Regions from separate parts of the Streptomyces sp. NPDC012935 genome, predicted to be linked through region 4. Evidence: riboswitches for the same ligand, from Rfam matches in the RefSeq annotation. Region 4 holds a riboswitch; each other region holds the start of a gene.
The links. A riboswitch is a leader RNA that binds a small molecule or an ion and turns the genes downstream of it on or off. The one in region 4 is predicted to bind cyclic di-AMP.

Region 1: linked by a shared signal. The riboswitch ahead of ACFY5C_RS05400 (M23 family metallopeptidase) and the one ahead of ACFY5C_RS31480 (M23 family metallopeptidase) in region 4 are both predicted to bind cyclic di-AMP.
Region 2: linked by a shared signal. The riboswitch ahead of ACFY5C_RS18065 (transglycosylase family protein) and the one ahead of ACFY5C_RS31480 (M23 family metallopeptidase) in region 4 are both predicted to bind cyclic di-AMP.
Region 3: linked by a shared signal. The riboswitch ahead of ACFY5C_RS35615 (NlpC/P60 family protein) and the one ahead of ACFY5C_RS31480 (M23 family metallopeptidase) in region 4 are both predicted to bind cyclic di-AMP.

The regions. Positions count from the first base shown of each region.
Region 1 is NZ_JBIBBC010000002.1:20,381-26,214, forward strand. It holds gene trmB (tRNA (guanosine(46)-N7)-methyltransferase TrmB) at 1-6, shown strand, start outside; gene ACFY5C_RS05390 (PrsW family intramembrane metalloprotease) at 153-1,484, shown strand; gene ACFY5C_RS05395 (aldo/keto reductase) at 1,503-2,447, opposite strand; gene ACFY5C_RS05400 (M23 family metallopeptidase) at 2,653-3,678, opposite strand; cyclic di-AMP (ydaO/yuaA leader) riboswitch at 3,690-3,847, opposite strand; gene ACFY5C_RS05405 (PP2C family protein-serine/threonine phosphatase) at 4,077-5,162, opposite strand; tRNA gene ACFY5C_RS05410 (tRNA-Met) at 5,287-5,360, opposite strand; gene ACFY5C_RS05415 (dihydrofolate reductase family protein) at 5,459-5,834, opposite strand, start outside.
Region 2 is NZ_JBIBBC010000006.1:359,540-365,373, forward strand. It holds gene ACFY5C_RS18050 (nucleoside triphosphate pyrophosphohydrolase) at 1-389, shown strand, start outside; gene ACFY5C_RS18055 (cytochrome P450) at 945-2,234, shown strand; gene ACFY5C_RS18060 (transglycosylase family protein) at 2,401-3,438, shown strand; cyclic di-AMP (ydaO/yuaA leader) riboswitch at 3,645-3,844, shown strand; gene ACFY5C_RS18065 (transglycosylase family protein) at 3,849-4,544, shown strand; gene eno (phosphopyruvate hydratase) at 4,862-5,834, shown strand, end outside.
Region 3 is NZ_JBIBBC010000021.1:88,044-93,877, reverse strand. It holds gene pcrA (DNA helicase PcrA) at 6-2,492, opposite strand; cyclic di-AMP (ydaO/yuaA leader) riboswitch at 2,857-3,025, shown strand; gene ACFY5C_RS35615 (NlpC/P60 family protein) at 3,034-4,215, shown strand; gene ACFY5C_RS35610 (tellurite resistance/C4-dicarboxylate transporter family protein) at 4,560-5,546, shown strand; gene ACFY5C_RS35605 (hypothetical protein) at 5,524-5,834, opposite strand, start outside.
Region 4 is NZ_JBIBBC010000016.1:109,276-115,109, forward strand. It holds gene ACFY5C_RS31470 (M16 family metallopeptidase) at 113-1,492, shown strand; gene ACFY5C_RS31475 (M16 family metallopeptidase) at 1,489-2,877, shown strand; cyclic di-AMP (ydaO/yuaA leader) riboswitch at 3,091-3,253, shown strand; gene ACFY5C_RS31480 (M23 family metallopeptidase) at 3,267-4,049, shown strand; gene ACFY5C_RS31485 (GntR family transcriptional regulator) at 4,251-4,946, shown strand; gene ACFY5C_RS31490 (HPr family phosphocarrier protein) at 5,156-5,437, opposite strand; gene ACFY5C_RS31495 (GNAT family N-acetyltransferase) at 5,628-5,834, shown strand, end outside.

The DNA of each region.
Region 1 (5,834 bases), on a different contig from region 4:
CGGTAGGAGCAGCGGGAAGCACAGCACCGAGACCGGCACCGAAACCAGCACCGAGACCAGCACCGACCAGACCACCGACAGCAAACCCCACCGGCGCCCGAGCCCCCTCGCGCTGCTGCGGGCGGCGCCACTGCCTCGTTAGGGTCAATGCCGTGGCCACCTGTCCCCCGTACCCCACGCACCCCACCGGTCCCACCGGCGGCGCACTGCGGCACGCGCACTGGTGGCAGAAGCGATGGGTGCGCTACGGCGCGCTCAGCACCCTGCTCGCGCTCTCCGGGCTGGTCATCCTCGCCCTGGTGCGTGAACAGACCGGCACCGAAGGGTTCCTGGTCGGGCTCGGCCTGGCCGTCCTGCCCGTACCACTGCTCGTCGCATCGTTCCGGTGGCTGGACCGGGTCGAACCGGGCCCGTGGCGCAATCTGCTGTTCTCCTTCGCCTGGGGCGCCTGCGCGGCAGCGCTGATAGCGATCGTCGCCAACAGCTTCGCTACCCGATGGATAGCCACCGCGACGGCCGATCCGTCGCACGCGGACACCCTCGGCGCCACCGTCATAGCGCCCGTAGTGGAGGAGATCGCGAAGGCCGCGGCCGTCCTGCTGGTCTTCCTCTTCCGCAGGCGGGACTTCACCGGCATCGTCGACGGCGTGGTGATAGCCGGCGTCACCGCCACCGGTTTCGCCTTCACCGAGAACATCCTCTACCTCGGCACCGCCTTCGGCACCGACCAGCTCTCCGGCGACCGCGGCATCGCCTCCGTCACCGCGGCGACCTTCTTCGTCCGCGTGATCATGTCGCCCTTCGCGCACCCGCTCTTCACCGTCCTGACCGGCATCGGCTTCGGCATCGCCGCGCTCTCGGGCGAACGGCAGCACGTGCGGCGGGTCCTCCTCCCCCTCTCCGGGCTGCTGCTCGCCATGGGCATGCACGCCCTGTGGAACGGCTCGTCGGCCTTCGGCGAGTTCGGGTTCTTCGCGGTGTACGCGGCCTTCATGGTGCCCGCGTTCGGGCTGCTGACCTGGCTGGTGATCTGGACCCGCCAGCGCGAGCTGAGGACCGTGCGCGAGGAGCTGCCCGCCTACGTCGTCACCGGGTGGCTGTCGCCGAGCGAGCCGTACGCACTGGGCTCGATGCGGGACCGGCGGGTGGCCCGGCAGTACGCGCGCCGCCACGGCGGGCGGACGGCGGCGCGGGCGGTGGCGCAGTACGAGGCCTACGCCACGTCGCTGGCGTTCCTGCGGCACCGGGGGCGCCGCGGGCGGGCCGGCACCGACTTCGTCGTACGGGAACGGGAGTTGCTGCACGAGCTCTGGCGACGCCGCGAGGTCGCGCGGCCGGCACTGGAGCACGCGGTGGCCGCCGCGCAGCCATGGCCGCCGGCTCATGGGTACGGGGCGCCTGCTCACTGGCAGCCGTACGGGAACGGGTACGCGGGGTACGGAACGACGACGCCCTCCCCCGCGTACAACCCCTATCGGACGTGACCGTGGGGCGGGGGCGGATCAGGCCGAGGCTGCCGTGAGCCTCCCCAGTTCCTCGTCCGTCAAGGTCAGCTCCGCCACCCTCAGCAACGCCGGCAGCTGCTCCAGCGTCCGTGCCGAGGCGATCGGGGCCGTGACCGTCGGCCGGGCCGCGAGCCAGGACAGGGCCACCGTGGCCACCGGCACCTCGTGGGCGGACGCGATCTCGTCCAGCACCGCCAGCACCCTGCGGCCCCGCTCGGTCTGCGCGTGCTTGCCGGCGCCCTGGGCGCGGGGGCTGTCCACTGCCGTACCGGCGCGGTACTTGCCCGTGAGGAACCCGGCCGCCAGGGCGTAGTACGGGACCGCTGCCAGGCCTTGCCGTTCGGCGAGGTTCTGGAGTTCGCCCTCGTAGGTGTCGCGGGAGACCAGGTTGTAGTGGGGCTGGAGGGCGACGTAGCGGGCCAGGCCTTCGCGGTCGGAGAAGGCGAGGGACGCCTCCAGCCGCTCCGCGGAGATGTTGGAGGCGGCGATGTGCCGCACCTTGCCCGCCTTCACCAGCTCGTCCAGCGCGCCGACGATCTCCTCGACCGGCACTTCCGGCTTGTCGAAGTGGGTGTAGTAGAGGTCGATGTGGTCGGTGCCGAGGCGGCGCAGTGAGGCGTCCGCGGCCGCCTTGATGTTGGCGGCGGTGAGGCCCTGGAAGTCGGGGTGCTGGCTGACCTTCGTGGCGATCACGACGTCCGCACGGTTGCCGCGCGCCTTCAGCCAGTGGCCGATGACTGTCTCGGACTCGCCGCCCACGTTGCCCTCGACCCACGCCGAGTACGAGTCGGCCGTGTCGATGAAGTTGCCGCCCGCTTCGGTGTACGCGTCGAGGACGGCGAAGGACTGGGGCTCGTCGGCGGTCCAGCCGAAGACGTTGCCGCCGAGGCAGAGCGGGAAGACCTCGAGGTCGGAGGAGCCGAGCTTGCGCAGAGAAGTCATGCTCGACATCAACGTCCGTGGCTGAGGCCGATCTTCCGGGAGAGGCGCAAAGTTCCCGTAAACAAGCGGACCCCGGCGCTCCGAACCGGCAGCCCTGACGTCGGGGGGACGCCGTCAGGACTGCCGGGGATCAGGACAGGATCGCCGGGGAAGAGGTGTGGACGGGCTTCGGCAGGGAACTAGCAGAGGCAGAGGACGTAACGCCTCAGGGCGTGAGCCCCTTGCCGCGCAGCCACGCGAGCGGGTCGATGCCGCTCGAGCTGCCGCCGGGGTGCACCTCGAGGTGGAGGTGGGCACCGGTCACGTTGCCCGTGGCTCCCACGCGGCCGATGACGTCGCCGGTGTTGACCTTCTGGCCCACGCTGACGCTGATCGAGGACTGGTGCGCGAACCAGACCTCGGTGCCGTCGTCGAGGGTGAGCTCGGTCTTGTAGCCGTACGAGCCGTCCCAGCCGGCGAACGTGATCGTGCCGCTGTGCACGGCCTTGATCAGTGTGCCCGAGGGAGCGGCGAAGTCGAGGCCCGTGTGGTAGCCGGAGGACCAGTAGGCGCCGGCCTGTCCGAAGGTCGAGGTGAGGGTGTACGAGGAGGTCGGCAGCGTGTACTGCTTGGCCAGCTCGGCGAGGCGCTCGGCCTCGGCCTTCTTGCGGGCCTCCTCCTCGGCCTCGGCCTTCGCGGCGGCGGCCTTGGCCTTGGCTTCCTGCTCCGCCTTGGCGGCCGCGTCGGCGGCCTCCTTCTCGGCGGCGGCGACCGCGGCTGCGGCGGCCTTGCTGTCGATCTGGTCCTGCTGGTACTCGGCCTGCGCGATGATCCGGCTCCGCAGCGCCTCACCGGCGTCGGAACCGCCCTGCGCGGTCTCCTCGTAGGTCTCGCCCATGGTGCTGAGCGCGGTGGCCGCGTCCTCGGCGGGCTCGGAGGAGTCGTCCGAGATCAGGGGCAGGTCCGGCATGGTGATGGCGACCGGCGGCTTGCCGCTGTTCGCGCTGGCCATGCCGCCCGCGCCGACGGCGGCTATGACACCGACGCCGAGAACCGTGGAGCTGCGGGCGAGTCCCCCGCCGCGCTGCTTGGAGACGCGATGCCTGCCACGTACGGGACGAAGGGACTCCGCGGTGGGGTTCCACTCCTCGAACGGGCCCTCGTCGGTGCGGTCGCGGTCGTAGCCGAAGGTGTCGGTGCTGCGCTGACTCGGCACGAACGGGGCTTGCTGGGCAGGCCGGTTGGACGCCACGTGGGCGTACTCCTTTCCTTCCTTCTCGCCTACCGGGTTAGCTGACGGGTTCGGAGCAGGAAGGTCTCCTACGCGCGTATACCGCCCGTGAGTTCACGGTGGTATTTGCGCGATTCACCCCAAGGTGGTGGTTCCCCGGTTCCCTTTCGAGATTCGGCGCGTGCGCACGGAGCCGCCTCTTGTGACGGCTGGGACGACCGCGCTGCGTTATCGAACGTTAATAGACGCGGGGTGCGGATTCCAAGCTGTTCCACTTGATCATTAACGATTTTCGGCTGGACTTACGGGTCATGAGCGGCCCAAATCGGGCGAGTTGGCCAGACCTCAGGCACCACATGAGTGTTGACGGTGCGTCAGTTGTTATGCGGAGGGGGGTCGCCCGGTCACGCCCCGTGACATCACGGCCGTCGTACGGCGATGAGGGCCATGTCGTCCGCCATCCCGCCGCCGGAGTGCCGCCGCGCCTCCGCCGCGAGTACGCCGAGGAGCGCGACCGGCTCGCGGCGGGCGTTGGCGCGCCCCGCGAGGCCCGCCTCGGGGTCGTAGAAGAGGCCGCTGCCGTCCCGCGCCTCGGACAGGCCATCGGTGTACAGGAGCAGCGTGGCCCCGCTCGGACAGTCGACCTCCTGAGCCCGGTCGGGCCAGACGCCCAGCTCCCGCATGCCCAGTGGCAGCGCCGGCTCGGCGGCGGGCAGCGAGCGCACGGTGCCGTCGGCGTACAGCAACAGGGGTGATGGATGCCCGCGGTTGACGAGGCGCACGACCCCCCTGGCGTGCGGCAGCTCGGCAAGTACGACAGTGGTGAACCTCTCGGCCGACTCGGCCCACTCGCGCCGGTCACGCTCGCGCAGCAGCGCCCGCTCCAGGCGCTGTGCGACCGCCTCCAGCGTGCTCTCCTGCTCGGCGGCCTCCCGGAAGGCCCCGATGACCACGGCTACCGCGCCCACCGCCCCGATGCCCTTGCCGCGCACGTCCCCCACGACGACCCGGAGACCGTGCGGGCTGTCCTGCACGGCATACAGGTCGCCGCCGATGGAGGCGCCCTCCTGCGCCGCCTCGTACCGTGCCGCGATCTGGAAGCCGCCGATCCGCTCGGCGGGCTCGGGCAGTACGGCGCGCTGCGCGGCCTCGGCGATCTCGCGGGCGGAGGCGAGGCGTTCGTCGCTGCGGCGGACGAGGACGTTGATGAGGACGGCGAGGACGGAGACGGTCACCACGGTGGCCAGCTCCGTGATCACCTCGGCGCTGGGAAGGCCGCCGCGCAGGATGCGCAGCACGAGGAGTGCTGCGACGGCCACGACGCCCGTGAGGACGGTGCCGCGTTGCGAGTAGAGCGGGGCGGCGATCAGGGGTGCCGCGGTGAAGAAGGGGGCGCCGGTGAAGTCCGTGGGTGTGACGGAGTCGTACACGCCGCCGGCCGCGATCAGCAGGGCGGGGAGCAGCCGGACGAACCGGCGTGCGTACGAGATCCGCCGTTGCTCCACCTCACCAGGGTTGCCGACGCGGGAGTGCGGGGCGAGTGGTGAGGGCCGACCGGACGAGCTGCGGCGCAGTCGGGCGGAAAACACTCAGGGCCGGAACTGATCAGTTCCGGCCCTGAGTCATCAGTAGCGGGGACAGGATTTGAACCTGCGACCTCTGGGTTATGAGCCCAGCGAGCTACCGAGCTGCTCCACCCCGCGGCGATGACTCAATAGTACGCCATCCGCAGGACAAGATGCACACGCGTTTCCCCGGCCCCGCCCTGACCAGTGTTTTGCGCCCCCGTCGGGCGGGACGGTCAGGGCAGCAGATGCCCATTCGGAGCCTTGGCCCGCCCCTCGTATTCCGGCAGGACCACGACATCCACCCCCTCCCCCGCCAGCAGCCCGCTCCCGTCGGCCCCGGCCACAAACGTGTCCGGCTCCCGCCAAGCCGTCACCACGCGCCGCACCCCCGCATCGAGGATCAACCGCGCGCAGGGCACCGGACGGGACGCCCGGCGCGTACAGGGCTCCAGACTCGTGTACACCGTGGCGGAGGTCACTCGGGGATCCCCGGCCGCGATCTTCGCCAGCGCAGCCTCCTCCGCATGCACCACGGGATCACCGCCCTCCCGCGAGTGCCCGCGCGCCAGCTCCGTCCCGTCGGCCGCCACCACGACCGCCCCGACGCTG
Region 2 (5,834 bases), on a different contig from region 4:
CCCCCTTCTCCATCGACGACGTGGCCGGCGGCATCGTCACCAAGCTCATCCACCGCCACCCGCACGTCTTCGGCGACGAGACGGCGACGACCCCCGAGGAGGTCAAGGAGCACTGGCTGCGCACGAAGGCGGCGGAGAAGCGGCGCGAGTCGGTGACGGACGGCATCCCGCTGGGACAGCCGGGCCTGGCACTGGCCGCGAAGTTGGCGTCCCGGGTTCGTACGGCGGGTCTGGAGGTGCCGCTGCCCACGGGCGACGGCCTCGGCTACGAGCTCCTCGCCATGGCGGTCCGCGCGGAGGCCGCCGGGGTCGACCCGGAGGCCGCCCTGAGAGTCGCGGCTCGGACCTACCGGGATGCCGTGCGGACTGCCGAGGGGGTGTCCCCGTGACCGGGGGTGCCCCGCAATAGGGAGCGTGCGCCGGCAGAGGGAGCGGGCGCCGGATCAGGGAGCGGGCCCGGGTCGGTGACGGTTTGCAGGAGCAGGGGCCGGACGGGGGAGGGCTGGCAGGGAGCGGGCGCCGGATCAGGGAGCGGGGCCCGGGTCGGTGGCGGTTCGCAGGAGCAGGGGCCGGACGGGGCGAGGGCTGGCAAGGAGCGGGGCCGGGACGGCGACACTGAGCCAGGAGGGCGGACGGACCGGCGACAGTGAGCAGGGAGGGGCGGACAGCCCGGCGACGGTAAGCAGGGAGGGGCGGACGGACCGGCGACGGTAAGCAGGGAGGGGCGGACGGACCGGCGACGGTAAGCCGGGAGGGGCGGACGGACCGGCGACGGTGAGCGGGGAGCAGGGCCGGACCGGCGACGGTCGGCAGGAAGCGGTGCCGGACCGGCGACGGTAAGTGGGGAGGGGCGGACGGACCGGCGACAGTGAGCGGGAAGCAGGGCCGGACCGGTGACGGTCGGCAGGAAGCAGGGCCGGACCGGCAGCGGATACCGTCAGGGAGTGACCAACCAGCCCACCCCCACCGGCACCACCCCCGGACCTCCCGCGCCCCCCGACCTCTTCACCTGGGAGTTCGCGACCGACCCGTACCCCGCCTACGCCTGGCTCCGCGAGCACGCCCCGGTCCACCGGACCCGGCTGCCCAGCGGCGTGGAGGCCTGGCTGGTCACCCGGTACGCCGATGCCAAGCAGGCCCTCGCCGACAACCGGCTCTCCAAGAACCCGGCCCACCACGACGAGCCCGCGCACGCCAAGGGCAAGACCGGCATCCCCGGTGAGCGCAAGGCCGAGCTCATGACGCATCTGCTCAACATCGACCCGCCGGACCACACCAGGCTGCGCAGGCTCGTCTCCAAGGCCTTCACGCCCCGCAGGGTCGCCGAGTTCGCCCCCCGGGTGCAGGAGCTCACGGACCATCTGATCGACGGGTTCGCGGCGAAGGGGAGCGCCGATCTCATCCACGAGTTCGCGTTCCCGCTCCCCATCTATGCCATCTGCGACCTGCTCGGCGTCCCCCGCGAGGACCAGGACGACTTCCGGGACTGGGCGGGCATGATGATCCGCCACCAGGGCGGCCCTCGCGGCGGTGTCGCGCGGTCGGTGAAGAAGATGCGCGGCTATCTGGCCGACCTCATCCACCGCAAGCGGGAAGCCCTGCCCGAGGAACCCACGCCCGGTGAGGACCTCATCTCCGGTCTCATCCGGGCCTCCGACCACGGTGAGCATCTCACCGAGAACGAGGCCGCGGCGATGGCCTTTATCCTGCTGTTTGCCGGTTTTGAGACGACCGTGAATCTGATCGGCAACGGCGTCTACGCGCTGCTCACCCACCCCGAGCAGCGCGCCCGCCTGCAGACGTCCCTCGCCGCCGAGGAGACCGGCCTCCTCGAAACCGGCGTGGAGGAACTCCTGCGCTACGACGGCCCCGTGGAGCTCGCCACCTGGCGCTTCGCCACCGAGCCGCTCACCGTCGGCGGGCAGGGCATCGCCGCCGGCGACCCCGTTCTCGTCGTGCTGGCAGCCGCCGACCGGGACCCGGAGCGGTTCGCCGAGCCCGATGTGCTCGACCTCGGCCGCCGCGACAACCAGCACCTCGGCTACGGCCACGGCATCCACTACTGCCTCGGGGCCCCGCTCGCCCGACTGGAGGGTCAGACGGCCCTCGCCACCCTCCTCACCCGTCTCCCGGATCTCCGACTCGCCGTGGACCCAGGGGAGTTGAGGTGGCGCGGAGGTCTCATCATGCGGGGCCTGCGCACACTTCCGGTGGATTTCACACCAGTTGGGTGAGTTCGTCCACCTCGTCAAACGTGACACGCGCTCAACTCTGTGATCTTCACGTGATCTACGCGGCATTAACTTGTGACAAGTGATCGAATGCCTATACGTTCACGGATCAACGACGGCGCCAGGTTTCGCGCGCCGCGGTCACTGCTGCCTCGTGAAAGGTCCCCGCATGCTCTCCGGGAACGGTCGTCACCGTCGCCCCCGCCAGGCTCCGGCTCTCCTCGTCGCGGCCGGAGTGACCGGGTCCGCCATTGCCATCCCGCTGCTCGGCGCCACGGGCGCCAGCGCTGCCGACGGCACCGTGTGGGACAAGGTGGCCGAGTGCGAGAGCGGCGGCTCGTGGAGCACGGACGAGGGCAACGGGCACTACGGCGGACTGCAGCTGACCCAGGACGACTGGGAGCAGTACGGCGGCCTCGACTACGCCCCGCGTCCCGACCTGGCGAGCCGCTCCCAGCAGATCGCCGTGGCGCAGGCCATCCTCGCCGACCAGGGGACCAAGCCCTGGGGCACCTGCGCGGTGCTCAACGGGCTCACCCCGAAGAACGGCTTGGTCGACCTCGACACCGGAGTGGAGGACGACTCACCCTCCGAGGTGTCCGGATCCTCTGGATTGCTTGATTCGTCCGGCTCGTCGAGTTCGTCCAATTCGTCTAACTCGTCGGGTTCCTCGAACTCGTCGGACCCGACCGACGGCCCGTCGGGTTCATCGGGCTCGTCGAGTGAATCTCCCAGCGGTTCGTCCGAATCGCCCCGGGATTCATCCTCTTCTCCCTCTTCCTCCCCCTCTTCGTCATCCAAGGCGGACAGCTCGGCGAAGCCTGACGCGTCACCCGACGCCAAGGACTCCAAGTCGCCCGACAGCTCCCCCGTGGAGACCCCGGACGGGGATAATCAGGACAACTGGGTGCAAGAGGTGGGCGCCTGGAGCCTCGTCGACACCGGCGCGCTCTCCGGGGAGGCGGCAGGCTCCGGGCGGCACCGCGGGCCGAGTGCCGACGAGAGTGAGACAGCCGACCCGGCGCCCGAGTCCTCCGGTCGCCACGCCTCGTACAAGGTCCGCGCCGGCGACACTCTGGCCTCCATCGCCGACTCCCTTGACCTCGACGGCGGGTGGCGGGCGCTGTACGACGCGAACAAGGGCGCCATCGGTGGCGACGCGAACGACATCGTCCCCGGTCAGACCCTGGACGTCCCCGTCGAATAAGGGCCGAACAGGGCGAAAAACAGTGGGAGTTCGCGCCACCTTTCGCACCCTAATGTCCGTTTTGGATGCGGTGAGAGATAGATCTCAGAAGCCCTGATCGTCTTTGTAATTCCGGGAATCGGGTGTCTACGGTCGTGATCGCTCGTCACCACGAGCCCCGGCTGCCGCAACGCCGAATCCTGCCAGTGGCCGCCCGGGAACAGTCGTCGCGTCAAGCGCCGTAGGCAGGAGCGGGGGACCCAAGGTAAGCGCCGGGTCCGGCAGTTGAGGCCCTTCGGGGCCGCACGGCCGGAGTCGGCTTGGGGTGAAGCCGCGCAACGCGAGCCGAAAGGCGGACGAGCGCGGCCGGGCAACTCATCTGGCCCGAACCCGACAGCTCACCTCGCAGGCGTCGGTGAGGGGATCCAACCATGCTGTTTTCCAGCAAGGGCAAGCACCGTCGTCCGTCCAAGGCCGCCCGCGCCATAGCCGCCGTCGGCGTCACCGGCGCCGCCGCCGTCGCCGCCCCGCTGATGGCGGCCGGCAGCGCCTCCGCCGCCACCGCCTCCGAGTGGGACGCCGTCGCCCAGTGCGAGGCCGGCGGCAACTGGTCCATCAACACCGGCAACGGCTACTACGGCGGTCTGCAGTTCTCCGCCTCCACCTGGGCCGCGTACGGCGGCACGGCGTACGCCGCCACCGCCGACAAGGCCACCAAGGCCCAGCAGATCGAGATCGCCGAGAAGGTTCTCGCGGGCCAGGGCAAGGGTGCCTGGCCGAACTGCGGCACCGGCCTGTCGAGCGCCGCGTACAACGGCTCCGGCGCCTCCTCGAGCGGTTCCTCGCAGAGCACCGAGAGCACCCCGCGCTCCACCGAGCAGCAGTCGGCCTCCCGCTCCGCCGAGCGTCCGGCCGCCAAGAAGTCGACCAAGACCGTCACCACCCCGACCGGCAAGAAGGTCAAGAAGGGCGACGGCGAGTACAAGGTCGCCAAGGGTGACACCCTCAGCTCGATCGCCGAGGCGGAGAAGGTCAAGGGCGGCTGGGAGAAGCTGTTCCAGCTGAACAAGGACATCGTCGAGGACGCCGACCTGATCTACCCGGGTCAGCAGCTGCACCTGAAGTAGTACGCGGCCAATAGCTGAACCACAGTGCCCTCACATCCGTGGAACTCATCATGAAGACCTCGTGAGGGTCACCCCCGTCCCCCACGGGCTCCCCGCTCCGGTGCGTGTTCCCCCGTACGCACCGGGGCGGGGCTTTTTCTTTCCCTGTAAGTCACCCACCCTTTGTTCCGGTAGGGAACAATGGGTACGGTTCGGTCCTGTCCACGGGACGGTCGGTCGGCTGCCGATGTCCCCGGGGCGGTTAGGCTCTAGTCGCAAGGCTCACAGCCCCGCACCACCAGCGACACAGTGCTTCACATCCCAAGAAGGAGATACTCGTGCCGTCCATCGACGTCGTCGTAGCCCGGGAAATCCTGGACTCCCGAGGCAATCCCACGGTCGAGGTCGAGGTCGGCCTCGACGACGGCAGCACCGGTCGTGCCGCCGTTCCGTCCGGCGCTTCCACGGGCGCCTTCGAGGCCATCGAGCTCCGCGACGGCGACTCGAACCGCTACCTCGGCAAGGGCGTCGAGAAGGCCGTCCTCGCCGTCATCGAGCAGATCGGCCCGGAGCTGGTCGGCTACGACGCCACCGAGCAGCGCCTGATCGACCAGGCGATGTTCGACCTGGACGCCACCGACAACAAGGGCTCCCTCGGCGCCAACGCCATCCTCGGCGTCTCGCTCGCCGTCGCCCACGCCGCCTCCGAGGCCAGCGACCTCCCGCTGTTCCGCTACCTGGGCGGCCCCAACGCGCACCTGCTGCCGGTGCCGATGATGAACATCCTGAACGGCGGCTCGCACGCCGACTCCAACGTGGACATCCAGGAGTTCATGATCGCTCCGATCGGCGCGGAGTCCTTCTCCGAGGCCCTGCGCTGGGGCGCCGAGGTCTACCACACGCTGAAGAAGGTCCTGAAGAGCAAGGGCCTGGCCACCGGCCTCGGCGACGAGGGCGGCTTCGCCCCGAACCTCGGCTCCAACCGCGAGGCCCTCGACCTCATCCTCGAGGCCATCAAGGAGGCCGGCTACACCCCCGGCGAGCAGATCGCCCTCGCGCTCGACGTCGCCGCGTCCGAGTTCTACAAGGACGGCGTCTACACCTTCGAGGGCAAGGAGCGCTCCGCCGCCGAGATGACCGAGTACTACGCGGAGCTCGTCGACGCGTACCCGCTCGTCTCCATCGAGGACCCGCTGTTCGAGGACGACTGGGACGGCTGGAAGACCATCACCGACAAGCTCGGTGACAAGGTCCAGCTCGTCGGCGACGACCTGTTCGTCACCAACCCGGAGCGCCTGGCCCGCGGCATCG
Region 3 (5,834 bases), on a different contig from region 4:
CAGCGCTACAGCTTCTCCACCGGCGCATACCGCAGCAGCAACCGCTTCGGCTTGGTGTCCCCGAAGTCGATCGTCGCCTCCGCGTTCCCGCCCGTGCCCTTGACCGCCGTGACGGTGCCGAGCCCGAACTGGTCGTGCGTGACCCGGTCGCCGACCGCCAGCTGGACGACCGGCTTCTCCGAGGTCCGCCGGGTGGCGAATCCGGACGCCCCCGACGCGGAGGAGCGCGAGCGGGACGAGGACAGCGAGGCCGCCACGCCGGCCGCCGGACCGGAGGACACGGGCGCGGTCGCCCCCGTCCGCTTCCAGTCCACGTGCGCCGCCGGGATCTCCTCCAGGAAACGGGACGGCGGGTTGTACGAAGGCTGCCCCCACGCACTCCGCATCGACGACCGCGTCAGATACAGCCGCTCACGCGCGCGCGTGATGCCGACGTACGCGAGCCGCCGCTCCTCCTCCAGCTCCTTGGCCTGACCGAGGGCGCGCATGTGCGGGAAGACGCCGTCCTCCATGCCGGTGAGGAAGACGACCGGGAACTCCAGGCCTTTGGCGGTGTGCAGGGTCATCAGGGTGATGACGCCTGAGCCGTCCTCCTCCTCGTCGGGGATCTGGTCGGAGTCGGCGACGAGCGCGACCCGCTCCAGGAAGGCCGCGAGCCCGCCGGAGGCCTCACCCTCGGCCGATTCCTGCTCGAACTCCAGGGCCACGGCCGCGAGTTCCTGAAGGTTCTCGATACGGGTCTCGTCCTGGGGGTCGGTGGAGGCCTGCAACTCGGCCAGGTACCCGGTCCGTTCGAGAACCGCCTCCAGAACGGTCGCCGGTCCCACGCCGGACTCGACGATCGTACGGAGCTCCTCCATCAGCGTGTTGAACCGCCTGACGGCGTTCGTCGACCGCGCGGCCATGCCGTACGCCTCGTCGACCCGCCGCAGTGCCTGCGGGAAGCTGATCTTCTCCCGCTGTGCGAGCGCGTCGATCATCGCCTCGGCGCGGTCGCCGATGCCCCGCTTGGGGACGTTCAGGATCCGCCGCAGCGGCACGGAGTCCTCGGGGTTGGCCAGCACGCGCAGGTAGGCCAGGACGTCCCGGACCTCCTTGCGCTCGTAGAACCGGACCCCGCCGACGACCTTGTAGGGCAGGCCGACACGGATGAAGACCTCTTCGAAGACACGGGACTGTGCGTTCGTCCGGTAGAAGACGGCGACGTCACCGGCCTTCGCATCGCCCGCGTCCGTCAGTCGGTCTATTTCGTCGGCGACGAACTGCGCCTCGTCGTGCTCGGTGTCCGCGACATAGCCGGTGATGCGCGCGCCCGCGCCCGCGTTGGTCCACAGGTTCTTGGGGCGCCGCGACTCATTGCGCTCGATGACCGCGTTGGCGGCGGTCAGGATCGTCTGGCTGGAGCGGTAGTTCTGCTCCAGCAGGATCGTCGTCGCGTCCGGGTAGTCCTCCTCGAACTGGAGGATGTTGCGGATGGTGGCGCCCCGGAAGGCGTAGATCGACTGGTCTGCGTCACCCACCACACACAGCTCGGCGGGCGGGATGTCGGCCTCGCTCGGCGGCACGTCGACGGGGTGCTCACCGGTACCGACGAGCTCGCGCACCAACGCGTACTGCGCGTGGTTGGTGTCCTGGTACTCGTCCACCAGCACATGACGGAAGCGGCGGCGGTAGTGCTCGGCGACGTCCGGGAAGGCGCGCAGCAGGTTGACCGTCGTCATGATCAGGTCGTCGAAGTCGAGGGCGTTGGCCTCCCGCAACCGCGACTGGTACAGCGCATACGCCTGAGCGAGGGTCTTCTCGAAGCCGTCCGTCGCCTGGGCGGCGAAGTCCTCCTCGTCGATCAGCTCGTTCTTGAGGTTGCTGATCTTGGCGCTGAAGGACTTGGGCGGGAACCGCTTGGGATCGAGGTCCAGATCACGACACACCAGCGCCATCAGACGCTTGCTGTCGGCGGCGTCGTAGATCGAGAAGGACGAGGTGAACCCGAGCTTCTTGCTCTCCCTCCGCAGGATGCGCACGCACGCGCTGTGGAAGGTCATCACCCACATCGCGTTCGCGCGCGGGCCGACGAGCTGCTCGACGCGCTCCTTCATCTCGCCCGCGGCCTTGTTGGTGAAGGTGATCGCGAGAATCTGCCCCGGATGCACATTCCGCTCGGCCAGCAGGTGCGCGATGCGATGGGTGAGCACCCGCGTCTTGCCGGACCCGGCACCGGCCACGATGAGCAGCGGGCTGCCGGAGTGGACGACGGCGGCACGCTGGTTCTCGTTCAGCCCCTCCAGCAGCGCGGCCGCGTCCAGGGCCGGGCGGGGGGCGCCGTCGCGGTAGTACTCGTCCCGGTCCGGCGGCACGTCGAACTTCCCGCCGAACAGATCGTCCGGAACCGGCTCCGGAGCGTGTTCGTCCTCGGGCGGCGGCGGGGGTTCGTCCGCATGGGCCCGCGGGGCCTGGAGGTCCGCCAGGAAGCTGTCGTCAAAGAGGCTGCTCATCGCTCTCCGAGTCTAGGGCGCCCCACTGACAGCCCGCCGCCGCCCTGAGAACATCACCTGTTTCAGCACTCACCGATCTTCAAACCCCGCACACCCGAGCACCCCCCTCACCCTCCAGAACCATCCCATTACGATCCGCAACCCCTCGAACCAAACCGAACCAATTCCGCCGATACACACCCCATCCCCCTGAATCCCGCAACCTGCCACCAACAGCCCCACATCCACCCCGATCCACGGCACACATCGCCAAGGTCACGAAAATGTATCGGGCATATCGAACATCAACCTTCACAGGGGCCACACGAGTTGGCTACCGTGCCGGACAGGCCGTACGACCCCCACCGGCGAACGTCGCCGGGCCGCACGGCCTCCGCCGAGTCCGGAGCGCCGCCGTGCACCCGGAGCCGGGGACCCACCGAACTTGGGGTGAATCGGCCCGACTCCCGCCCGGGGAACGGCCGTAGGGCAACCCTTCCGAAACACCCGCCCGAACCCGACAGCTAACTCGGTAGGCGGAGCATGGAAGGAGTCGCCTCCCTTGGCGTCGCACCGCAAGTCGCGTCCCTCTGGTACGCGCGTAGCAGGCATACGGACCCCCGCCTTCGCCACGGCGGCCCTCACGTCCGTCGCCCTGCTGTCCCAGACGGCCAACGCGAGCCCCTCGACGGACGACAAGCCGAGCCTCGAAGAGGTCGAGAAGAAGGTCGACGACCTCTACCGCCAGGCGGAGTCCGCGACCGAGAAGTACAACGCGGCCAAAGAGAAGACCGCGAAGCAGCGCAAGCACGTCGACACTCTCCTCGACGACGTCGCCCGGCGCACCCAGAAGCTCAACGACGCACGTGAGGAACTCGGCCGCAACGCAGCCGCCCAGTACCGCACGGGAGCCTCGGCCCCCGACACGGCGACCTTCCTCCTGGCGGACACCCCACAGGACTACTTCGACCAGTCCCAGCTGATGGACCGCATGACGGGCCGTCAGAAGGAGTCGGTCGACGACTACTTCACCCAGCAGTCCGCGACGATGAAGAAGCGTCAGGAGGCCACTCAGAGCCTCGAAACGCTCACCGAGTCGCAGAACGACCTCCAGACGGCCAAGTCGACCGTCCAGAAGAAGCTCGCCGACGCACGCGAACTGCTCTCGCAACTGACGGCGGAGGAGAAGGCCCGCCTCGCCGCGATCGAGAAGCGCAAGCAGGAGGAGGCCGCCCGCAAGGCAGCGGAACTGGCCCGCCAGCAAGAGGCGGCCGAGCGCCGACGTCAGGAGGCGGCCCAGCAACAGGAGAGCGAGGACTCCTCGTCCGACTCGTCCTCCTCCGACTCGTCCTCCTCCGACTCGTCCGCGTCGGACCCCTCGTACGCCACCAAGGCCGAGAAGGCGCTGGCCTTCGCCCGCTCCCAGGTGGGCAAGCCGTACGTCTGGGGCGCCACCGGCCCTGACTCCTACGACTGCTCCGGCCTCACCCAGGCCGCCTGGAAGGCCGCAGGCGTCGACATCCCCCGCGTCACCTACGACCAGGTCAACGCAGGCACCACGGTCGCCGTCTCCAGCGCCAAGCCCGGCGACCTGGTCTTCTTCTACGACGACATCACGCACGTAGGCCTCTACATCGGCAACGGCATGATGATCCACGCCCCGAAGCCCGGCACGTACGTCCGCGAGGAGTCGATCTACTACGACGGAGAGTCGTCGATCCACAGCGTGGTCCGCCCGGCCTGACGAGCACACACGCGCGCGTGGCGCCCTTTCTCCGCCACGCGCGCGTAGTGGTGCGAAACGCACCCGCAGTCGCGTACGGCGGCAAGGGGACGTGCCGGGGGGTGCCCGCCCGCAGCGGCGGGCGTCAAGAGACAGCACCTCTTGAGAGACAGCAACCGCCCGACCGAGGACGGACCCCCCGGCACGGCCCCGACCCGCCCCACAGCCGCAGGCGCTACCGGCACTCCCACTCACCCGAGCGGGCCGCCGCAGGCATCCCGGCGCTCAACCGCCACGCGCATTTCACCCTGCACACGCGCGTGCCCCCACCCACCCCACACCCCCCACTCCCTAGCATCGACCCCATGCCCGCCCCCACGACCACCGCCACATCCCCTCTCCACACCTGGTGGTCGCGACGTCCCCCCACAGCCGGCGCCGCCGTCATGGCAACCGGCATCCTGTCGGTCGCGCTCCACCAGACCGGCTACGAAACCCTGTCCCGAATCACCCTCGCCCTCGCCTGCGCAGCCTGGCTGGCCCTCGCCGGCGACTTCACCGCAAGGCTCCTGTGGGACCGCGCCAGGTGGCTCAAGGAGGCCGCCACTCCCGCCGCCCTCACCGCCATCGCCGCCACGACGGTTCTCGGCACCCGCTTCGCCACCCTCGGCTGGCAGCCCCTCGCCAAAGCCCTCCTCGCCCTGGCGGCCCTGCTCTGGCCGGGTCTCCTCATCGCCGTAGTACGGCGCTGGCACCCTCGCATGCCCGGCGGGGTCTTCCTCGGCTGCGTGGCCACACAGGGCCTGGCCGTCCTGGCCGCAACCCTCGCCGCGACCGAGTCCACGGCATGGCTCGCCCACACGGCACTCGTGCTGTTCTGGCTCGGCCTGGTGCTCTACGTCATCGCTCTGACCCGCTTCGACCTGCGGCAAGTGACCAAGGGCGCAGGCGACCACTGGGTTGCGGGCGGCGCCCTCGCCATCTCCGCCCTCGCCGGCTCGAAGCTCCTGTCCGCCGACAGCCCGAGCCTGTACCTCTGGAACGAGGACGACACCGACGCCCTGCGCACGGTGACCGTCGCCCTGCTGGTCCTGGACCTGGCCTGGTACGCCGCTCTGCTCATCGCCGAGATCGTCCGGCCACGGCTGCGCTACGACGTACGCCGCTGGGCCACCGTGTTCCCCATGGGCATGACCGCCGCGGCGGCACTCTCTGTCGCCGCCGCGTTGGACGTGCCGTGGCTCAGGACCCCCGGCGAGGCCCTGCTGTGGATCGCGGTCGCGGCATGGCTGGCGGTCGCCGCAGGCGCAGTACTGAGCTACGCCGAAGTCATGTCCACAGAACGGCGATGAAGACGTTCACCATGGTCAGCAGCCCCACCAACCCGAAAAGGCGCTTGTCCACCGTCTCCTCGTCCCGCTTCACGTACACCAGCCCGAGGATCACGATCAGCAGCGCCAGCTTCACGCCGATCTTGATGTTGTCGACGGACTGATCGTCCGCCTGATTGAGGCCGACGAGGATCACACCGGTGACCAGCATGGTCAGCGCGCCGTGCAGCATCGCGGGCACGAACCGGGCGGAGCCCTGGCCCATCGCCTTCATCTGGGTGAAGAAACCACCGAGCAACGCGGCGATAC
Region 4 (5,834 bases):
GCGTTCTGACCGGGAACTTCGCCGACCCTTCGGACGCTGCATACAGTGGCAGGAACTGAACACGAACCGCTCGGCACAACGCAGTGCACGCGACCGGAAGGACACCTTGCCCATGGGTCACACGGCCACACCGGAGGCACAATCCGGCGGCCTCACCGCCACGGAGCACCGCCTGGCCAACGGGCTGCGCGTGGTGCTCTCCGAGGACCACCTCACGCCGGTCGCCGCGGTCTGCCTCTGGTACGACGTCGGCTCCCGCCACGAGGTCAAGGGCCGTACCGGACTCGCCCACCTCTTCGAGCACCTGATGTTCCAGGGCTCGAGCAGCGTGAAGGGCACGGGCCACTTCGAGCTCGTCCAGGGCGCGGGCGGCTCGCCGAACGGCACCACGAGCTTCGAGCGCACCAACTACTTCGAGACCATGCCCGCCCACCAGCTGGAGCTCGCGCTGTGGCTGGAGGCCGACCGCATGGGCAGCCTCCTGGTGGCGCTCGACGAGGAGGGCCTGGAAAACCAGCGCGACGTCGTCAAGAACGAGCGCCGCCAGCGCTACGACAACGTCCCGTACGGCACGGCGTTCGAGAAGCTGACCGCCCTGTCGTACCCCGACGGGCACCCCTACCACCACACGCCGATCGGCTCGATGGCCGACCTGGACGCGGCCAGCCTGGAGGACGCCCGCGCGTTCTTCCGCACCTACTACGCGCCCAACAACGCCGTCCTGTCGATCGTCGGCGACATCGACCCGGCGCAGACGCTCGCCTGGGTGGAGAAGTACTTCGGCTCCATCCAGTCCCACGACGGCAAGCCCGCGCCCCGCGACGGCTCGCTGCCCGACACCATCGGTGAGCAGCTGCGCGAGGTCGTCGAGGAGAACGTCCCCGCGCGCGCGATGATGGCCGCCTACCGGCTCCCGACGGACGGCACGCGCGAGTGCGACGCGGCCGACCTGGCGCTGACCGTCCTCGGCGGCGGCGAGTCCTCCCGCCTCTACAACCGGCTCGTACGCCGCGACCGTACGGCCGTGGCGGCCGGGTTCGGCCTGCTGCGCCTGGCCGGGGCGCCCTCCCTGGGCTGGCTGGACGTGAAGACGTCCGGCGACGTCGAGGTGCCCGTCATCGAGGCGGCCGTCGACGAGGAGCTCGCCCGCTTCGCACAGGAGGGTCCCACCGCCGAGGAGATGGAGCGCGCGCAGGCCCAGCTCGAGCGCGAGTGGCTGGACCGGCTCGGCACGGTCGCGGGCCGCGCCGACGAACTGTGCCGGTACGCCGTCCTGTTCGGCGACCCGCAGCTCGCCTTCACCGCCGTGCAGCGTGTCCTCGACGTCACCGCCGAGGAGGTCCAGGCGGTCGCCCAGGCCCGTCTGCGTCCCGACAACCGCGCGGTGCTGGTGTACGAGCCGGTCGCCGACGAGGCCGAGGACCTGGAAGCCGCCGCCGACGGGGCCGCACCCGCCGGGACCACCGACGAGAACGAGGAGTCGGCGCAGTGACCGAGCTCGCCAGCATGGAGTTCCACCCGCAGCCCCAGGCCGGCCAGGCCCGGCCCTGGGCGTTCCCGGCACCGGAGCGCGGCAAGCTGGACAACGGCCTGACGGTCCTGCGCTGCCACCGCCCCGGTCAGCGGGTCGTCGCCGTCGAGGTCCTCCTGGACACGCCCCTGGAGGCCGAGCCGAAGGGCCTGGACGGCATCGCCACGATCATGGCGCGTGCCTTCTCGGAGGGCACCGACAAGCACACCGCCGAGGAGTTCGCCGCCGAGCTGGAGCGCTGCGGCGCCACGCTCGACGCGTACGCCGATCACCCCGGCGTCCGCGTCAGCCTCGAGGTGCCCGTCTCCCGGCTGCCGAAGGCGCTCGGCCTGCTCGCCGACGCGCTCAGGGCGCCCGCGTTCGAGGACGCCGAGGTCGAGCGCCTGGTGCGCAACCGTCTCGACGAGATCCCGCACGAGCTGGCCAACCCCTCGCGCCGCGCCGCCAAGGAGCTGTCCCGGCAGCTGTTCCCGGCGACCTCGCGCATGTCCCGCCCGCGCCAGGGCACCGAGGACACGGTCGCCGGCATCGACTCCGCGGGGGTACGTGCCTTCTACGAGCGGCATGTGCGCCCGGCGACGTCCACCGTCGTGGTCGTCGGCGACCTCACCGGCGTCGACCTCGACGCCCTGCTCGGCGACACCCTGGGTGCCTGGACCGGCTCCGCGGCCCAGCCCCGGCCGGTTCCGCCGGTGACCGCCGACGACACCGGGCGCGTCGTCATCGTGGACCGCCCCGGCGCCGTCCAGACGCAGCTGCTGATCGGCCGCGTCGGCCCCGACCGGCACGACCGCGTCTGGCCCGCGCAGGTGCTCGGCACGTACTGCCTGGGCGGCACCCTCACCTCCCGTCTGGACAAGGTCCTGCGCGAGGAGAAGGGCTACACCTACGGTGTGCGCGCGTTCGGGCAGGTCCTGCGGTCCGCCCCGGACGGCTCGGGTGCGGCGATGCTCGCCATCAGCGGCTCCGTCGACACCCCGAACACCGGCCCCGCCCTGGACGACCTCTGGAAGGTCCTGCGTGGTGTCGCCGACGAGGGACTCACCGACGCCGAGCGGGACTTCGCCGTGCAGAACCTCGTCGGGGTGGCGCCGCTGAAGTACGAGACGGCAGCGGCCGTGGCGAGCACGCTGGCCGACCAGGTCGAGCAGCACCTGCCCGACGACTTCCAGGCCACGCTGTACCAGCAGCTCGCCGCGACCGGCACCGTCGAAGCCACCGCGGCGGCCGTGAGCGCCTTCCCGGTCGACCGTCTGGTGACGATCCTGGTCGGCGACGCGGCCGAGATCCGGGAGGCCGTCGAGGCCCTCCGCATCGGCGAAGTCAGCGTCGTGGCGGCCGAGTAGGGGACAGGCGCGGCGCCGGAGACGGCACGCACGCGGAGGGGCCCTGGTGACGGAAGAGTCACCAGGGCCCCTTTATGCCCGAATTGAGGGAGAGGTTGCCTGTCTGACCTGTGGGATGCACTACAAAAGGCCGGATCCGTTTGGGGATTGAAAGATGCCCCGTTTAGCGTCTTCCGGGCTGTCCGTCAGGCACTGCGCCGCGCCCGCGGCACCGGACAGTCATCGCCGAGTCCCCGTACGGCGCGAGCCAGGGGAGCCGGGGACCCATCGAAGTCCCTGGGGTGAATCGGACGCCCGCGCAGCCGCGAGGGGGTCCGTAGGAGACCTTCCTGCTCCGAACCCGTCAGCTAACCCGGTAGGCGAGAAGGAAGGAAAGGACCAGCCACTTCATGGCGTTCACCTGCGCCACCGGGAAGCGTTCCACGGGCAAGCACCGCCGTCCCAGCCGCTTCGAACGCACCACCGCCCGCGCCGCGGGCGTCGCCGCACTCACCGCCACCGGCGTCATCGGCACCCTGGCCGCCCCGGCTCTCGCCGCCGAACCGGCCGTCGAGCAGACCGGCCTCATACCCGTCGTCTCCGTCGAGAACTCGATCGCCGACCAGATCGACGCCCAGGCCGCCGCCCAGGAGCAGGCCGCCAAGGAGGCCGCGGCCCGCAAGAAGGCCGCCGAGGAAGCCGCGCGCAAGAAGGCGGCCGCGCAGGCGAAGAAGGAGCGCGAGGCCAAGGAGCGCGCCGCCCGCGAGGCCGAGCGCAAGCGCCTGCTGTCCTACGTCGCCCCGATCTCCGGCTCGTACGTCTCCACGGGCTACAAGGCCGGCGGCGCCGTCTGGTCCTCCGGCAGCCACACCGGCGTCGACTTCCACGCCGCCAGCGGCACCTCGGTCCACTCGGTGGCCTCCGGCACCGTCGTGGAGGCCGGCTGGGGCGGGTCGTACGGCAATCAGGTCGTGATCAAGATGAACGACGGCACGTACACCCAGTACGGCCACATGTCGTCCATAGCCGTCTCGGTGGGCCAGACGGTCACCCCCGGTCAGCAGATCGGACTGTCCGGCGCCACCGGCAACGTCACCGGGCCGCACCTGCACTTCGAGGCCCGCACGACGCAGGAGTACGGCTCCGACATCGACCCCGTCGCCTACCTGCGCTCGCACGGCGTGAACATCTGACGCCCCACCGCTGACGCCCGCACCGCGTCTTCCGAAAGCCCCGGCTCCCCGAGCCGGGGCTTTCAGCGTTTCGAACGACCCGCTGTCCAAAAAATATCCATGGATTCCGGCCCGCCGTCGGAAATTCCCGCCGGTTGCAATAGAGTCGCTGAACACACGTCATTCGTAGACGTTTCACGGGGATTAAGGCGGAGGTCGGTCATGCGTATTCCGGCGCACTCGGTATGCACCGCGATCCGGGACGACATCGTCGCCGGGGTCCACGCGCGCGGCGGCCGGCTCACCGAGGAACTCCTCGCCCGTCGCTACGGCGTCTCCCGCGTCCCCGTGCGCGAGGCCCTGCGCACCCTGGAGGCGGAGGGCTTCGTGGTGACCCGGCGGCACGCGGGCGCGTGCGTCGCCGAGCCGAGCGAACAGGAGGCCGCCGACCTGCTGGAGATGCGCGCCCTCCTGGAGCCGCTCGGCGCCTCCCGGGCCGCTCAGCGGCGCACCGAGGCCCATCTGAAGGTCCTGCGCGGACTGGTCAGACTGGGCCAGGAGCGGGCCCGGCGGGGAAACAGCGAGGACCTGCGCTCCCTGGGCGGCTGGTTCCACGAGACGCTGGCCCAGGCCTCCGGCAGCCCTGCCCTGACCTCGATGCTGACCCTGCTGCGCCACAAGATCGCCTGGATGTACGCCGTCGAGGCACCGGCCGATCCCGCGGAGTCCTGGACCGAGCACGGCGCGATCGTGGACGCCGTGGCGCGCGGTGACGGCGAGCGCGCCCGCGCGATCACAGCGCTGCACGCCGAGCGCTCGATCTCCGCGCACCGGCTGCGCTTCGGCTCCCGCGGTGATCGCACGGAGCGCGTGAGGAATTCGCAACATCCCGTAAACATGCCGAGCCTGCGGCATTAACACGGGAGCCGTATACAAAGAGGTGATATTCGGAGGCGGGGAATTTCCGCTGCCATTTTTCGGGTGTGCGGGTAATTCTCGGCCCGCCTGCCCCGAAGGCGGGAGCGCTCGCCCGGAAACGCGAAGCAATCTGACGCGGAACAGCGAAGCCGCGCCCGCCGGAATGACGGACGCGGCTTCACCGCTTGCTGGAGTCCCGCTCAGGTCATTCAGACCGTCTCGGGCAGCTCCTCGAGGCCTTCGGAGACCAGCTTCGCCAGACGGTCGAGAGCGGCGTCCGCACCCTCGGCGTCGGAGGCGAGGACGATCTCCTCGCCGCCCTGGGCACCCAGGCCCAGGACGGCCAGCATGGAGGCCGCGTTGACGGGGTTGCCGTCGGCCTTGGCGATCGTCACCGGGACGCCTGTGGCCGTGGCGGCTCGGACGAAGATGGAGGCGGGGCGGGCGTGGAGGCCCTCGGCCCAGCCGACGTTGACGCGGCGCTCAGCCATGTGATGCTGCCCTTCGGTGTTCAGGGTTGTCTAGACCAGTTTCCCACACCCGTGAAGCACGACGGAACTGGACGAACGTCTGACGAGCGTCCCCTCCTGAGGTGACCGTCGGGTCGCGGCCTCGACCCCACGTACGTCCTGAACAGACTGCCTCGCGCCGTTGTCGTACGCGAGCCGTACTCTGGGCCCCATGCAGAGCGCCTTGGACAGGCACGCGTACCCCGCCCACTGGGAAGCCGACGTGGTGCTGCGCGACGGCGGCACCGCGCGCATCCGCCCCATCACCGTTGATGACGCCGAGCGCCTGGTCAGCTTCTACGAGCAGGTGTCGGACGAGTCGAAGTACTACCGCTTCTTCGCGCCCTACCCGCGACTGTCCGCAAAGGACGTCCACCGC